2 regions of the Alcaligenes faecalis genome follow, and region 1 is predicted to be linked to the other one. Evidence: riboswitches for the same ligand, from Rfam matches in the RefSeq annotation. Region 1 holds a riboswitch; the other holds the start of a gene.
The links. A riboswitch is a leader RNA that binds a small molecule or an ion and turns the genes downstream of it on or off. The one in region 1 is predicted to bind glycine.
Positions count from the first base shown of each region.

Region 2: linked by a shared signal. The riboswitch ahead of CPY64_RS05325 (amino acid permease) and the one ahead of CPY64_RS19185 (D-amino acid dehydrogenase) in region 1 are both predicted to bind glycine.

Region 1 covers NZ_CP023667.1:1,520,065-1,528,330, reverse strand. Annotated here, with positions in the region: gene nadA (quinolinate synthase NadA) at 1-1,114, shown strand, start outside; gene nadB (L-aspartate oxidase) at 1,114-2,868, shown strand; glycine riboswitch at 3,092-3,179, shown strand; glycine riboswitch at 3,184-3,264, shown strand; gene CPY64_RS19185 (D-amino acid dehydrogenase) at 3,313-4,674, shown strand; partial or broken gene CPY64_RS19180 (ATP-dependent DNA helicase) at 4,619-5,995, opposite strand; gene CPY64_RS06980 (VRR-NUC domain-containing protein) at 6,793-8,266, opposite strand, start outside.
Region 2 covers NZ_CP023667.1:1,159,767-1,168,032, reverse strand. Annotated here, with positions in the region: gene CPY64_RS05365 (DUF3649 domain-containing protein) at 1-100, shown strand, start outside; gene CPY64_RS05360 (DUF3325 domain-containing protein) at 97-1,062, shown strand; gene aqpZ (aquaporin Z) at 1,356-2,054, shown strand; gene CPY64_RS05350 (lysozyme inhibitor LprI family protein) at 2,302-2,721, shown strand; gene CPY64_RS05345 (LysR substrate-binding domain-containing protein) at 2,726-3,664, shown strand; gene CPY64_RS05340 (DMT family transporter) at 3,810-4,685, shown strand; gene CPY64_RS05335 (DoxX family protein) at 4,709-5,125, shown strand; gene CPY64_RS05330 (rhodanese-like domain-containing protein) at 5,191-6,135, opposite strand; glycine riboswitch at 6,414-6,503, shown strand; gene CPY64_RS05325 (amino acid permease) at 6,881-8,266, shown strand, end outside.

The sequences.
Region 1 (8,266 bases):
TGATGTCTGCCAGCCCGACGCCAAGGACGCTTTGAGCCGTCAGATTACCTGGCATGAAGTCCCTTCCAAATTCAACCTGCAAAGCGATAAGGCCACGTTGAAACAAGCTTTGGCCAAACAATTGAAGGAGCAAGACGCCGTACTAGTCGCTCACTACTACACAGATCCCGATATTCAGGATCTGGCCTTGGAAACCGGCGGCTGCGTGGGTGACTCGTTGGAGATGGCGCGTTTTGGACAAGAGCATGAGGCCAGCACGGTGCTGGTAGCCGGCGTGGGTTTTATGGCTGAATCCGCCAAAATCCTAAGTCCAGAAAAACGTGTACTGGCTGTGCATGACGAGGCAACGTGCTCTCTGGATCTGGGATGCGCCCCCGAGGATTTCAAGCAATTCTGTGCTGCGCATCCGGACCGGGAAGTGGTGGTGTATGCCAATACCAGCGCAGCCGTCAAGGCACAGGCCGATTGGGTTGTGACGTCCTCCATCGCCCTGGACATCGTGCGGCATTTACACACACAAGGGAAAAAGATTCTATGGGCACCGGATCGTCACTTGGGCTCCTATATTCAGAAGCAAACCGGCGCAGACATGCTGCTTTGGCAAGGTTCCTGTCTAGTCCATGACGAGTTCAAGGCCGGTGGTTTAAAAGCCTTGATGAGCGAGCACCCCGATGCCCAGGTTCTGGTGCATCCCGAGTCACCCGCTTCAGTGGTTGCGCTGGCCGATGTGGTTGGCTCGACAACTCAGTTGCTGCGCGCTGCCGTCAATCATCCTGCCAGCACCTTTATCGTCGCCACTGATCAAGGGATTTTGCACGCCATGCGCCAGCAGGCTCCGGGGAAGACCTTTCTGGCGGCACCCACGGCAGGCGAGAGCGCCACCTGCAAAAGCTGCGCCTACTGCCCCTGGATGGCCTTGAACAGTCTGGAAGCCCTGCATCAACGCTTGAGTCAGCCAGGCCCTGGTATTCAAGTGGCCGCAGAGCTGCGTGAAGGCGCACGACGCTCCTTGCAACGCATGATGGATTTTGCCGCTGCACAACAAAACAATCTGCGCGTGAGTGCAGACCTGGCCGAGCACAGTCAGCAGTTCCAACATGTAGGAGCCGCTTGATGCAATCAGGCTCAACACAGACGGATGTGTTAATCATCGGTGTGGGGTTGGCTGGCACCAGTCTGGCCCTGTCCTTGCCTTCCTCGATGAACGTGACCCTGCTGAGTAGCGCCCCCGTTCCTTGCGGGGCCAGCCCTATGGCCTTGGGCGGTCTGGCCGCCGTTCTCAGTGCCCAGGACAGCCTGGAACAACACATTGAAGACACGCTGGAAGCCGGTGCTCGGCACTCGGATAAGAACGCGGTACGTGGGATTGTGCAAGCCGCTCCAGATGCGGTGCACTGGCTACTGGAAAGGCAGGTGCCTCTGGACAGAACCGAAGATGGCCAATTGCATCTGACCCGCGAGGGTGGGCATAGCCAGCGACGCATCGTGCACGCGGCTGACGCAAGCGGCTCCGCCATCATGCAGGCACTGGTTCCCCAATTGGCTCAAGCCTCTCATATTCAGCAGCGGACAGATTGCCTAGCATTGGCTTTACGCCGTAACGAACAAGGCACGGTGGCTGGCGTGGATATCTACGACAAGCACACTCGTCGCTACGAGACTATTTTGGCGGACCATGTCGTGTTGGCAACAGGTGGACTGGGCAGTCTATATGCACACAGCACCAATCCCGGCAGCGCTTTGGGAGAAGGGATTGCCTTGGCCTGGCGTGCAGGTGCGGCGATACGCGATCTGGAGTTTGTGCAGTTTCATCCGACCTGCCTGCATGCAGAGGGTCCGACCTTTCTGCTGACTGAAGCCTTGCGTGGTGAGGGTGGTCATTTATTGGACAAGCAAGGCCGCCGCTTCATGCCGGACTACGACGCCAGAGGGGAGCTAGCTCCACGCGATATTGTGTCGCGTGCTATCGCAGCGCAGATGCGGCATGAGGGTAGCAACCATGTCTGGCTTGATGTGCGCCATCTTGGTGCGGACACTTTGCAGCAGCATTTCCCGAAAGCGTTGGAAGAAGGTTTGCGGCGGGGGCTGGATTTACGTAAGGATTGGGTGCCGGTAGCGCCTGCCGCGCACTACAGCTGTGGAGGGATTGAAACAGACTTGTCAGGCCGTACAACGGTAGCTGGTTTGTACGCCGTGGGTGAAGTAGCCTGCACAGGTTTGCATGGAGCGAATCGCTTGGCCAGCAACTCCTTGCTGGAGTGCGTCGTCATGGGGCGGGCAGCTGCCGAGGCGATTGCTAGAAGCAAGAGGACCCAGCGTTCAGCTTTGGTCCCTGAGACAGATGTTGCAAATACAAGTTCGATTTCAAGCTCATGTTCATACACAAACTCAAAACCAAACTCCAGTTCCAGTTCCAGTTCCAGTTCACAGGCTAGTGTCGTCCCCAATTGGGGTTTGGGTTTGAACTCTAATTCGAGCTCGAAGCCAAGTCCAAGACCTTCCCTTATGACTGCGGCGGCAGCCAATGCAGTGGAAAACATAACCACCACCAACAACAAAGGTTGCCACCATGGCGAAAGCAATAGCTATGGCAACGGCAGCAGTAGTAACCACAGCCCCTCCACCAACAATCCCCCCTCCCTCACCTCCTTACGCAACTTAATGCAAGAGCATGTCGGCTTGCTACGCAATCACCAAGGACTGATCCAAGCCTTGCACACCCTGGACCATTGGCGCAGGCAAATGAGCCTTCTCCCCCCCAGCCTCGACCAACGAACCCTCAGCCTGCAACTGGACACTGCCTGGCTGCTGACCCAGGCAGCCTTGGATCGGCCACACAGTCTGGGTGCGCATTACCGCTTGGACTAAGTCCATAAAGAAACAAGCCCCGCTCTGGACTCAACGAAATATCGGACCCAAATTAGGCGAACAGTAAGTAATAACTCGGCATCAAGGACCGGCAGACTCAACAACTTCCCGGGCTTAGCCAACAATCGCATCTATCCATGGAAACCCTCCAAGCGCTGCATGCAGCTCCCGGTTTACCCTGATTGCAAACTTTTGTAAGCACAGCTACTGTAGTCGCGTCACTACAGGCGGTATGAAAGAGACCTGTTCAGTCAGGCGCCGACGGAGCAACCACCCCGGAATCTCTCAGGCAAAAGGATCGTACCAGCCCGACACTCTGGAGAGCGGCGCATGACGCCCACCGAAGGAGCCCAGCCTGATACATCGGTTGGATAAACTCTCAGGTCACAGGACAGATGGGGTATTGCCACTACTCGGTGGTAATTCACCTGTCAGGAGCCTGTTATGTCGCATATTGCCGTCATTGGCGCCGGTATTTCCGGAATCACCACCGCCTACGCCCTCAGCCTGAAAGGCTATCAAGTTACCGTTATCGACCGCCTGCGCTACCCCGCGATGGAAACCTCCTTCGCCAACGGCGGGCAGTTGTCCGCGTGCAATGCCGAAGTCTGGAACAGCCGCAGCACCATTCTCAAGGGTTTGAAATGGATGATGCGCAAAGACGCCCCACTGCTGTTCAACCCCAAGCCAAGCTGGCACAAATACAGCTGGATGGCGCAGTTTGTAGGCGCGATTTCCGGTTACGAGCGCAACACCGTGGACACCGTCAAGCTGGCCATTACCGCCCGCGAGAATCTGTACCAATGGGCCAAGGACGAAAACATTGATTTCGACCTGGAACAGCGCGGCATTCTGCACATTTACCACACCCCCGGCGGCTTTGAATCTGGCAAGAAAGTCAGCCAGCTGTTGCAAAAAGGCGGTCTGGAGCGCCGTACCGTTACCAACGAAGAAATCCACCAGATCGAACCTGCCTTGCAAGGCACTTACTACGGCGGTTTCTTTACGCCTTCGGATGCCACGGGCGATATTCACAAATACACTCGCGGCCTGGCCAATGCTTGCGCCAAGCGCGGCGTGAAGTTCCTGCAAGATACAGAAGTTCTGGGTATTGATTGCGGCCCACCACATCGTATCCAGCTGCGTACCGGTGAAGGCGCTGAAGCCCACACCCATACGCTGTCTGTCGATTCTTTGGTGGTGTGCGCCGGCGTAGGCAGCCGTCATCTGGCCCATATGCTGGGTGACTACATCAATATCTACCCCGTCAAAGGCTATTCGATCTCGGTGTACCTGGATACGCCCGAAGCCCAACATGCAGCCCCTTGGGTCAGCTTGCTGGACGAAGAAGCCAAGATTGTGACCAGCCGCCTGGGCAAAGATCGCCTGCGTGTGGCCGGTACGGCGGAATACAACGGCGCCAACAAGGACATTCGCGCCGACCGTATTGCTCCGCTGACCAACTGGACCCGTCGCAACTTCCACGATGCGGCGACCGACCGTGTTGTACCGTGGGCAGGTTTGCGTCCCATGATGCCGGACATGATGCCGCGCGTAAAAGCAGGCAGCCGCCCGGGCGTCTACTACAACACCGGCCACGGTCACCTGGGCTGGACGCTGTCAGCCGCCACCGCACAAATCATTACCGAAGTGATTGCCCAGAACGAGCGTCAGTCCGCACCTGCTCAATTTGCCACCAGTCCGGCAGCAGCTGCTGCACCCGCCGCTGCCCATAGCGCTCGTCCAGCAGATACACAAAGCCTTGATCCAGTTCATCGCGAATCACACGACCCGCGGCCTGTGTAATCTTGCGTAGTCCGGGATACAGATAGGTATAGTCATAGGCCCGCCGCTCCCCAAAGAGCCGGGCCATGACTTGCCGCACCGACTCATTGGCCGGATTGAATTGCGGCAAACCCAAGGTGGCAATAAAAGCACCGATCAAGCGTTTACCGGGTAAATCTACCCCTTCTGAAAACGCCCCTCCCAGCACTGCCAAACCCACTCCCCTCCCGTCCAGCGTAAAGCGGTCCAGAAACTGCGTTCTTTGCAGATCGCTCATGCCCGGTTGCTGATGCCAAAGCGGCATATCCGGCCAGCGCTCCTGCAAGGCCTGGCTGACCTGCTCCAGATAATCAAAGCTGCTCAAGAACAAGAGATAGTTGCCCGGCTGCTCTTGATAGGCCTGCCCGACAATGTCGCAGACCCCGCTCAGGCTCTGGGCCCGGTCAGCATAGCGCGTGGACAGGCCAGCATACTGGCGTACCCGTAGCTGCTCGGCCCGATAAGGGGATGCCACGTTCAACTCAGCCGTGCTTGGCGGCAAACCCAAGACATCACGATAAAACTGTGATGGGTTCATGGTGCCGGAGAACAGCACCACACCGTGCGCATCGCCATAGCGTTCGGCCAGAAATGGAGCAGGCACGATATTGCGCAGGTTCAGGAGTACACCATCGCGCTGCGCCAAAATATCAAACAAGGAATGCGAGCCGAACTGTCCGGCCAGGTCCACAAAGTACAGCAACTCGAAATAAAACTGCAGCAAGGGGCTGTCTTGTGGCATGGGGTTCTCAGCCACATAGGCCCCTAAACGGGCAGCCAGATATTCGCACTGCTCCAGCAAATCCTCCGGGATTTTTTCCAGTCCCCATTGGTCGCCGCCTTCCTCGGGTATCAAGTCCTCCATCAAGCGAGTCAAGGGAGCGAAATGACGCTTCAAGGCCGAAGGCGCGGCTTTACGCGCCATACGTAGCTGCACTTGCGAGAAAGACGCGGAATACATGGAGCGGGCGCGTTCTACCAAGTTGTGTGCTTCGTCCACCAGAACAGCGCTGCGCCATTGCTGGACCAGAGTCTGGCTATACAGCACCGCATGCGTGTCGAAAAAATAGTTGTAGTCGCCCACAATGGCGTCCGCCCAGCGCAGCATTTCCTGGCTCAAGTAATAGGGACAGACCTGGTGTTCACTGGCCACTTGCTGCAAGCGCTGGCTAGTCAACATGGGTTGTTCCAGAGCTTGCTGACGAGCAGCAGGAAGGCGATCGTAAAATCCTTCGGCCAGGGGACAGGATTGGCCATGACAGGCTTTATCCGGATTGGGACACTGCTTGTCGCGAGCCACCATTTCCAGCACCCGCCACGCGCCCTCACCGTCCGGGCTTAAGCGCTGCAAGGCGTCCAGCGCCATTTGCCGACCCGAGTTTTTAGCCGTCAGATAAAACAGCTTGTCCAGTCCCGCCTCCGGCATGGCTTTCAGGCCGGGAAATATGACTGCCAAAGTTTTGCCAATACCCGTGGAGGCTTGCGCTAACAGGCACTGTGCATCGCGCTGAGCCCGGAACGCAGCTACAGCCAGTTGCCGCTGACCCGCACGAAACTGCTCATAGGGAAACTGCAGGGCTGTACAAGCCTGATCGCGTGCAAGCCTGTGCTTTTGCTCCTGCCGCCCCCACGCGACATAAGCGCGGCATTGCTGCTCAAAAAAAGCCCACAGATCCGTGCGCTCCAGATACTCGGAGATGCTGGTCTCTTTGTGCTTGTCCACGTGGTAATACACCACGCTGACTGTCATCCCCGGCAAATCGCGTTCCTGGCACAACATGGCAGCGTAGACCTTGGCTTGCGCCTGATGCAGGCGTCTATGGTGCTCGGGGATGGCATCAAAAGCACCCCGATAGGTTTTCAGCTCTTCCAGACAATTGCTGACAGGATCAAACCCATCGGCTCGCCCACGCACCAAGAGCCCTTCCATCTCATATGACAGCGGCACTTCGGCTTCATAATGCTCGGGGCGACGCAGCTTTAACTGCTGGTGGCCCAGCATACCTTCTTGCGCCGTGGCCGCAGGTGTAAAACGCAGGTCCAGATCCCCGCTACGGGCGGTAAATTCACATAAGGCTCGTACGCCGACCGTCCAGGCTTTCATGTGGATTCAGGCCGTGTCACATAACAGACACGCGCAGGGATGGCGTGCTGCTCGAAATAACTTAACCAACGTCGCTGATTGTCCTGCAAGCGGTCTCCGGGGCCTTTTACTTCAATCAATTCATAGCCTTGCTGGGCAGGCATGAAGCGCACCAAATCCGGCAAGCCGGAACGGTTGTCCCGCCAATCCTGCAAGATGCGCTTGAACACCAGCTGTAAATGCTGGGCGGGAATGCAATGCAAGGCCTGCTCGATCAAGGATTCATCCAAGGCGGGCCAGATCAGCAAGGGGCACTGTATGCCGCGCTTTTCCTGCCAGCGTTGCCAGATCACGGTTTTATAGTCTGCGCCGTCCAGCACACTTAAAGACTGATCAAACAAGTTCTGCCTGCGCGACACAAAATCCGGATTCCCCCAATCGGCCGGACAGGCTTGATAAGGATGGAAAAACGCGCCGGGCAAGGGAGCAAAAATGGCATCCCAGCTCAACAAACCCAATAAGGCCGGGAACAAGGCGTTCTCTACGTAAAACACCGGAGCCAAAGGACTGTCCCAATGGGCCAATACCTGCGACTCGACCCGATTTCCATCATCAAACAGAACCAGATCACTACGTTGCGTGCGGCTTGCCGGTTTATTGGACGGCGAGCTGGGCGGAGCTTCTACCGCCAGTTTGCGACGCATGCGAGGCAACATACGCAGCAACTTCTGGGTTTCGCTTTCATTTTCAGGCTGGTTCCAGGCCTGACAAAACAAGGGCCAGGCGCCTTGATGATTCTCCTGACGCTCCAGTACCCGCAATTGGCGGTAACGGGCTCCCGGCCAGCTTGTGTGCAAATACGCTTGTTCGGCCAAGGTCCACCAATGTTGACGTTCGGCTTGTTGACCTAGCTGAAACAGGGTTTTCGCCTTGCGTCGTTGAAGCCAGTCGCTGTCGGTCTCAATGGCCTGGACGGCTGCAAAGCGCTGGGCCCACAGATCCGGATCGGCCTCATCCTGTGCGTCTCGCAGCTCGGACAAGGTTTCATATAAGCGCACGTCCTCATTGTGGCGAAACGCCCGGCTGGCCTGATCCAGAACCACGGTTTCGTAGCGATATAAGCCCAGATCGCTCAGCACGAACTCGGACCAGTCCTGGTAATGATTACCAAAGAACAACAGCTGCAAACGCTGTGCCCAATGCATGACTTGCGGTGATAGGCGCAGCGTCGGAGCTTGCAGGCTTGAGTCTGCACACCACTCCCGAAAGGATCGGGCATGGTCACCATGAGCCTGCCCAATCCACTCCAGATAGTCCGATTTGCGCCCGGTGGCTGGCAGATCACTAAACAGGCGACGAAGTTCGGGCACCGTATGGACAGCAAACAAAGTTTCCAGATCCAGTTCAGGATCAGTTTCTATCAGCTCGCACGCTGCCAGCTCTTGCACTGCCGCATCCAGGTTTTCGATCTCGGCATAACGCAGCTTGTCG
Region 2 (8,266 bases), 360 kb from region 1:
CACTAAAAGCGCCACCCGCGCCTGGGTGGGCATGGTTCTGCCTACGGCCTTGATCGCTGTGCTCAGCGCTGTGTTGATGCCCGCCGGAGTGCTGCCATGAGCAATACCAGTCTGTGGCTGAATCTGGCCGTTTTTATCATCAGTCTGGCAGGCTTTATCTGCCTGGCCTTGGCCAGCGATCGCCAGGGAGAATTTCTGCTGCATCGCACGCCCAGCGAGAAGGAAAGACTGATATTTCGTCTACTCGGCTGGCCCTTGCTGGCCGTGGCTTTAGCCCTGTGCTGGCAAGGCTGGGGCTGGAGCATGGGTACGGTTGCCTGGCTGGGTTGGCTGACCATGGCCGGTGCCGGACTGACCTTTTACTTGCCCTGGTGGCCTTGGCAGGAAAAGAAACCTGTGCGGGCCAGACCTGCGCTAGTTGCGAAGGCAGCACCTAAAGCGGTTGGAGCGGACAATACTGCATCGACATCAAGTGACGCTATAGCTGGGAAAAATGGAGTGGCGGCGGCAAATTCAAGCGCTGCTTCAACTACCGCTGGCGCTACACGTACAGAGCCTACTAAAGCTGGAGTGGCACCCACAGCATCACGATTTTCCACACGCAGCCTGGTTTTTGCCAGCACCCTTCTGGCCATCCCGGCCGCCTTCATGATTTATCTGGCGCAGCAAGGCCCGGAGCCTGTATTTCGCAACAATGCCCTGCAAGGCCAGATTGGTCCGTGGTCGTTTGCCCTGGCTGAAACGGATGACAAAGCTCCCATTAGTGGGCCCAGCGGCGCGCATCGCAAAGCCTTCCAGATTCGCTTTTGCGAGACCTGCGATCCACATATACGCCGCGCCTATCTGCAAGTCAGTAAGCCCGAGCCTATGCCTGCGCCCCGCCAGGCTTTCAACAATACGCGCTGGACGCGTGCAGTAGACGTTGCGATCCCACCCAATATCCAGCTGGAGCATCAACTGTGGCTAACCGTGGAGGCCAAGAGCGGGGAAATCTACCATCAGGCTTTTGATTTCCACCAAGTGTCCCCCGTGACAGCGGCGTTTATCCAGCAACAGCCGTGAGAGTAATCTGCATAGCAAGGGCCAAGATTGAACTGCCCCACGCCACGTATCTGGCTCCGAACCAAACCAACTCGTCGGCCGATAAAGCGCCCCCCAACACAACTCTTCACAATCCCGACAAAACCCTACACCTGACACAAGTCGCCACGCCACCGAAATTTCTCACATTTACTATAAAAAAACACCACCCTCAACAAAGGAAAACTTTTAACAGTTGTTTTCCTTTCAAGGAGTTAGCGCCTCTTTCTTATCGCTAGAATCCAGCCGTGTTAAATCACTAACAGGGCAATATCATGTCTTTATTAAAACGATGCACCGCAGAAACGCTGGGTACTTTCTGGCTGGTCTTTGGGGGCTGCGGAAGTGCGATCTTTGCCGCTGCCTATCCTGAACTGGGGATTGGTTTTGCCGGGGTAGCCCTGGCCTTTGGTCTGACCTTGCTGACCATGTGCTATGCCATCGGCAATATCTCCGGTTGCCACATCAACCCGGCTGTCACGCTGGGCCTGGTTGCTGGTGGACGTTTCCCCGCTCGCGACGCCATTCCCTACATCATTGCCCAGGTTATTGGCGGCCTGCTGGCCGGCGGCGTTCTGTACCTGATCGCCAGCGGCAAAACCGGCTTTGATCCCGTAGCAGGCTTTGCCTCCAACGGCTTTGGCGAGCATTCGCCCGACAACTACAGCCGTAACGCTGCCCTGATCGCAGAAATTGTGCTGACCGCCTTCTTCCTGTTCATCATCATGGGCGCGACCCACAAGCGTGGTCACGCTGGCCTGGCAGGCGTGGCGATTGGTCTGTCCCTGACCTTGATTCACCTGATCAGCATCCCCATCACCAACACCTCCGTGAACCCTGCGCGTTCTACCGGCGTGGCCTTCTTCCAGGGCACCTGGGCCATGGAACAGCTGTGGCTGTTCTGGGTCGCTCCCTTGGTTGGTGGTGTGATCGGCGCTCTGGTGTATCGCTTTTTGCACGCCAACGACGAGTAAGCTGCACTGACTCCTGCTGGGAGGATCATTGAGCCGCATCGGCTTGAACGGGCTATGTGCCCGATTCAAGACGATGCGGCTCAATGCTATTTATGGAACCCAATTGTCGCCCTGCAAAGCACCAGACTTGTCGCGCTTCTGTAGTAGGATTTACACCCTGCCCCAAGCAAAGAGGCTGTACGCGCTGCACCTGGCGACTCAACCCAGACTCATACGCTTATCCACGCCCGCACACCCGGAGAACCTCATGAAAAAAGCATTGAACACCGGCCTGATCGCTTTAGGACTCAGCTTGATGGCAAGCGCCTCTTCCGTTCAGGCAGCCGACTGCGGCAGCATGACCAATCAAAACGCCATGAATCAGTGCTTTAGCAACGAGTACAAGAACTCGGACGCCGAACTGAACAAGCTCTACAAGGAAATCAGCAATCGTCTTAAAGATGATGCTGACACCCTCAAAGCCTTGCGCAACGCCCAACGTGCCTGGATCAGCTTCAGGGATGCGGAATGCGACTTTGCTGCGATCAACACCCAAGGCGGCAGTATTCACGCCATGCTGATCACCACTTGCCGCAATGAATTGACGCAGGCCCGTATCAAGAACTTCAACACCTACCTGTCCTGCGAAGAGGGCGATATGAGCTGCCCGGTTCCACCCGCCATGTAATGACATGCCCGACACCAAACACCCATCCACACGCGACTTGAACGACCTTTACTACTTTGTACAGGTCGTGGACCACGGTGGGTTTGCGCCGGCCGGACGGGCCTTGGGCATCCCGAAATCCAAGCTCAGCCGACGCATCACCTTTCTGGAAGAATCCCTGGGTGTGCGTCTGATCCAGCGCTCCAGCCGCCATTTCAGCGTCACGGAAATCGGCCAGATGTACTACCAGCGCTGTGTGGCCATGCTGGTGGAGGCCGACTCGGCCCAGGACATCATCGAGCGCCATCGCAGCGAGCCCCAAGGCTCGGTACGCATCAGTTGCCCCCTGGCTTTGCTGGACTACGGAGTCAATGAATTGCTGGCCCGCTATATGGCGGCGTATCCGCAGGTAAAGCTGGAAGTGGAAAGCACCAACCGCCGCGTGGACGTAATTCGTGAAGGCTTTGATGTGGCCCTGCGCGTCCGCTTCCCGCCTTTGGAAGACAGCGGCCTAGTCATGAAAGTCCTGGGCGAGAGTACACAGTATCTGGTTGCCAGCCCGGCCCTGATCGAACGCATGGGCGGACTGCCCAAGCTGGACCAGCTAGGTAGCTGGCCAGCCTTGAGTGACGAGCATCTGCAACGCAACCCCATCTGGCAGCTGCAAACTGCAGAAAACACACTGATGGAAGTGCCCTATCATCCTCGCCTGGTCTGTGATGACCGTATGACCTTGCTGCAATCAGCCTTGCAGGGAATTGGCGTGGTTCAAATGCCGGCCATGCTGATCGCCCCTTATATGCAGGACGGCAGGCTGGTGGATGTCGCCCCCGGCTGGAATCCCCGCCCCGGCGTGGTGCATGCCGTCTTTCCTTCACGCCGAGGTCTGGTACCTGCGGTACGCGCCCTGCTGGACTTTTTGGGCGAGGAATTCGTCACTATTTTGCACACGCCCCCCTCGTAAATTCCTGCCTTCAATCATCCAAAGCCAGTCCTCGGCAAATCGTTCTAATTATGGAACGCTGATGGCCATATTCTCATCTATTCAAGTCATCGTTGCACTCCTATAGTCTCTTCATCCTAGTATTCATAATGGGGAGTGCATCGACATGAACGCCAAAATGGCCGCGGCGACCGCCGCTATTCTCTGGGGCTTTACCTACATTCTGACCACGACCTGGTTGCCACCGAACCCTTTGTTCCTGGCGGCTGTCCGGGCCTTGGGGGGCGCGGTTGTCCTGCTAGTACTGGTACGCAGCTTGCCACCTCGTGAGTGGTGGGGGCGTCTGGCCGTGCTGGGAACCCTGAACACGGGCCTGTTCTTTGGTCTGTTCTTTATCGCTGCCACTCGCCTGCCCGGTGGCGTGGCTGCCATCTTCCAGGCACTGACACCACTGGCCACCATCTTCATTGCCTGGGGCATTTTGCGTGCTCGCCCGGCCTTGATGCGTATTGGTGCCGTTCTATTGGGCGCCCTGGGCGTGTCGCTGGTGGTCTTGTCCAGCCAGGCCACACTGGATCTGATCGGCATTGCCGCCGCCTTGGGCAGCATGTTGTCCATTGCGACCGGTGGAGTCTTGATGAACAAATGGGGTGCACCACCGATCCCCTTGCTGGGCTTTACCGGCTGGCAGCTTCTGATTGCCGGTGTGGAGTTGACCATCATTGCGCTGCTGACTCAAGACATTCCAAGCCAGCTCATTCCTGTGCATTGGCTGGGTCTGTTCTTGCTGGCAACCGTCCTGACTGCTGGTCCCTTCGCCCTTTGGTTTAGCGCCATCAAGCAGTTGGGTGCTGTTACCGTTGCCCCCTTCATGCTGCTGGTGCCTGTCACCGCCTTTATTCTGGACGCGCTGATCAAGGGCATCTGGCCAACCACGCTGCAACTGGTGGGTGTGGCTCTGGTCATGGGTGGTCTGGTCTTGAGCCAGCAGACCCTGGCCGTCGCACGCTCCACACTGGAAGCGTCGGTGCACAAGCCCTGATCGTCCCCCAAGGAGGAGACATCATGAACCACGTCATACAAGAATTACTACGTTCACGAGTGTATTTTGTGCTGGCTACTCTGCTCCTGACCTACATTTTCTGGTGGAGTGGCGTGAACAAGATTTGGGACTTCAGCGCTGCAAAAAGAGAGATGGCCCACTTCGGGCTGGAGCCCCAGGCTTTGTTTGCAGTGCTGACCATTACGGTTCAACTGCTGGGCAGCTGGCTGATTATCAGCGCCAGTCGTCTGGCCTGGCTCGGAGCACTGATGCTCAGTGTCTTTGCCTTGTCCACTATTCCGCTGGCACATCGGTTTTGGGAGATGCAGGGACTGGAAGCCTTTCTGGAACAAGCCTTGGTGCAAGACCATCTCAGTGTGATCGGCGGGCTGGCCGTGGCAGCAGCCTTGGCTCATGCTTACCGGCAGACACGTCAATAAGCACTGCACCAAGCGCCTTGCTTGAGAAAAAACCGGCAGACACGTCTAGATGTCTGCCGGTTTTTTTACAAGGCCGCTTCAGCTTGATCGGGATCGCGCTGCACGTCAAAACCTGCAGCCCGCCAGGCTTCCAACCCGCCTTCCAAAGGGCGCACCCGGCTATAGCCACTTTGCAGCAAACGCTTGGACACCAGGGCCGCGGACACCTCGTTGGGGCAATCGCAATACACAATAATTTCCCCGTCGGTAATCAAATTCAGCGTAGCCTCACCCAAAGCCAGACTGATCGCCCCAGGAATACGTCCCTGGGCCTGCATAAGGGTCGAACGCACATCCACAATCGTGGGTGGCGTGTCCGAGGACAACATCTGATGCAGCTCCTGCACACTGACACGCTCCATGCACAAGGATTTCATGAAGCGATGTCGCTGCCACCACTTTCTGGCAATGAACACAGCCAAAGCCAGTGCCAGCAAAATTCCGCCCACCACACCCAGGCTGATCAGCACATTCAACAGCTCATCCACCGCCGAGCTGAACAAGGAGCCCAGAAACACGGCAGAGCCGGCCCAGACCGCAGCCCCGATAATGTCGTAAAGCAGGAAGCTTCTTCTTGGCGTACCCACCGTACCGGCCAGCACACTGGCAATCGAGGCAAAGCCCGGTATGAACTTGGCCACCATCAAGGACGGTGCGCCCCAGCGCATATAAATGGATTCGGTCTGACGAATACAGGAATCCGGCGAGAGGGAAATCTTGCACAGCAAGGCCAGCAGCCTGCCGCCATAGCGTCGCCCAGCCAGATACCAGCCGTAGTCCGCAATCATCGCGCCCAGTACGGCAAAACCCAGCAAGCTCCACAAGCTGTAGCCGCCCGACTCATGCAAGGCACCCGTTACCACCAGCACCGGATAGGCAGGAATAGGCGCGCCTGCCTGCTCCACCAGGACATTGAAAAACACGATCAACAGACCGTGTTGCTCGATAAGTTGCAGAATCGATTCGACCATATAAAGACGCACAGAAATTGCCAGACAGCCAGTATTGTAGGCCGATGACAGCCAATTTCTGTTGCAGCCTCACCGTATCCGGGAATAGCTGCCATGCAAAAAACGGGACGTTTTCACAGGCATTGGAAGAAAAAGGCTCAACGTCCTCCCCCACGCCCCTCTATGCCCGAGCACCAGCCACAAAACCCCTCAACAAACAAGAACTATTCTCATTAAAAGCCTACAGGTTAACGCTAGTAGTCATCGCTTTTTAGCTGTCTATACAATAGCGGCGTCAATAACGGTTCAGGTGAGAGTCTTCACTTTGATGAAGCGCCGACGGAGCAACGACCCCGGAATCTCTCAGGCAAAAGAATCCTGAACCTTTGACCATCTGGAGAGAGGCACACCAGTGCCCACCGAAGGGGACCATCGCGAACCGATGGATAAGCTCTCAGGTAAACGGACAGAGGGGGTACAGAGGCCATATGGTCTTTGTTCACCTATTCGTCCGGAGCCTATCTATGAGCAGATAGTCGGGTGCCATTTTCTGGCCGCCTGACACCACAACCCTATTCCCATTTCAATTCGCACACAGGTCTGTTTTGACATTTCATGTCGTCAGAACAAGGAGGACTGCTGTGCGCTCCGTACCCTATTTAGATCGGCATCAAGAAAACCGTCCTTGAGGACGGGTTGTGCCCTTTGTTTTCTCGCAGCACAGTCATAATTACGCATTTGAACGAAAAAAAATTAGGAGAACAGTGTGTCTCAGCAACATTCATCTGGACTGCAGCGCTCGTTGAAAAACCGGCACCTGCAACTGATAGCAATTGGAGGCGCTATCGGTACAGGGCTATTTATGGGATCAGGCCGCACCATTAGCCTGGCCGGACCCTCGGTCTTGTTTACCTACATGATCATCGGGTTCTTTTTATTCTTTGTTATGCGGGCGATGGGAGAACTGCTCCTGCATAACCTGGAATACAAATCTTTTGTGGATTTCTCCGCCGATATTCTCGGGCCCACCATGGGCTACTTTCTGGGCTGGAGTTATTGGTTCTGCTGGGTGGTGATTGGTATTGCAGATATTGTCGCCATTACCGGCTATACCCAATTCTGGTGGCCGGACATTCCGCTCTGGTTACCCGGCCTGGCCTGCATTGCCTTCTTGCTGATCTTTAACCTGCTGTCGGCCAAATTGTTTGGCGAGCTGGAGTTCTGGTTTGCCCTGGTCAAGATCATCGCCATTGTGGCCCTGATTGGTGTGGGTGCTTACCTGCTGTTCACCGGCTTTGTCGGCCCAACCGGCGAAAAAGCCAGCCTGACCCACTTGTGGGATCGCGGTGGCATGTTCCCCAATGGCCTGCATGGTTTCTTTGCCGCCTTCCAGATCGCCATCTTTGCTTTCGTGGGGATTGAGCTGGTGGGTACGGCTTCTGCTGAAACAGCAGACCCAGCCAAGAACCTGCCCAAAGCCATCAACAAGATTCCCGTTCGCGTGATTGTATTTTACGTGCTGGCCCTGACCGCCATCATGACCGTCACCCCCTGGGATATTGTTGCGCCCAACAAGAGCCCGTTTGTGAATATGTTCTTGCTGATTGGCGTGGGTGCCGCTGCAGCCATCATCAACTTTGTGGTGCTGACCTCGGCCCTGTCGTCCGCCAATAGCGGCATGTTCTCGACTGGCCGCATGTTGTACGGTCTGTCCAAGAACAAGCTGGCTCCGGAGGCATTCAGCCAGTTGTCGCGTAACGGCACTCCCCGTAACGGTCTGATCTATTCTTGCGCCCTTTTGCTGTCCAGCCTGTTCCTGCTTTACGCAGAAGGCGACGTAATGCGTGTGTTCACCATTGTGACCACCGTGGCCAGCATCTGCTTTATCTTTGTCTGGGCCGTGATTCTGATCACCTACCTGAAGTACCGTCGCATTCGCCCTGAGGCCCATGCCGCATCGAGCTACAAAATGCCCTTTGCGATTCCCATGTGCTACCTGACCCTGGCGTTCTTTGCCTTTGCGCTGTACTTGTTCAGCCAGGAGGAAGAAACCCTGATCGGTCTGATCGCCACGCCATTCTGGTTCCTGGCCTTGTTCATTTGCCTGCCTTTCTACAAGAAACGCATGAAGCAGGATCTGGCCCTGGGCCTG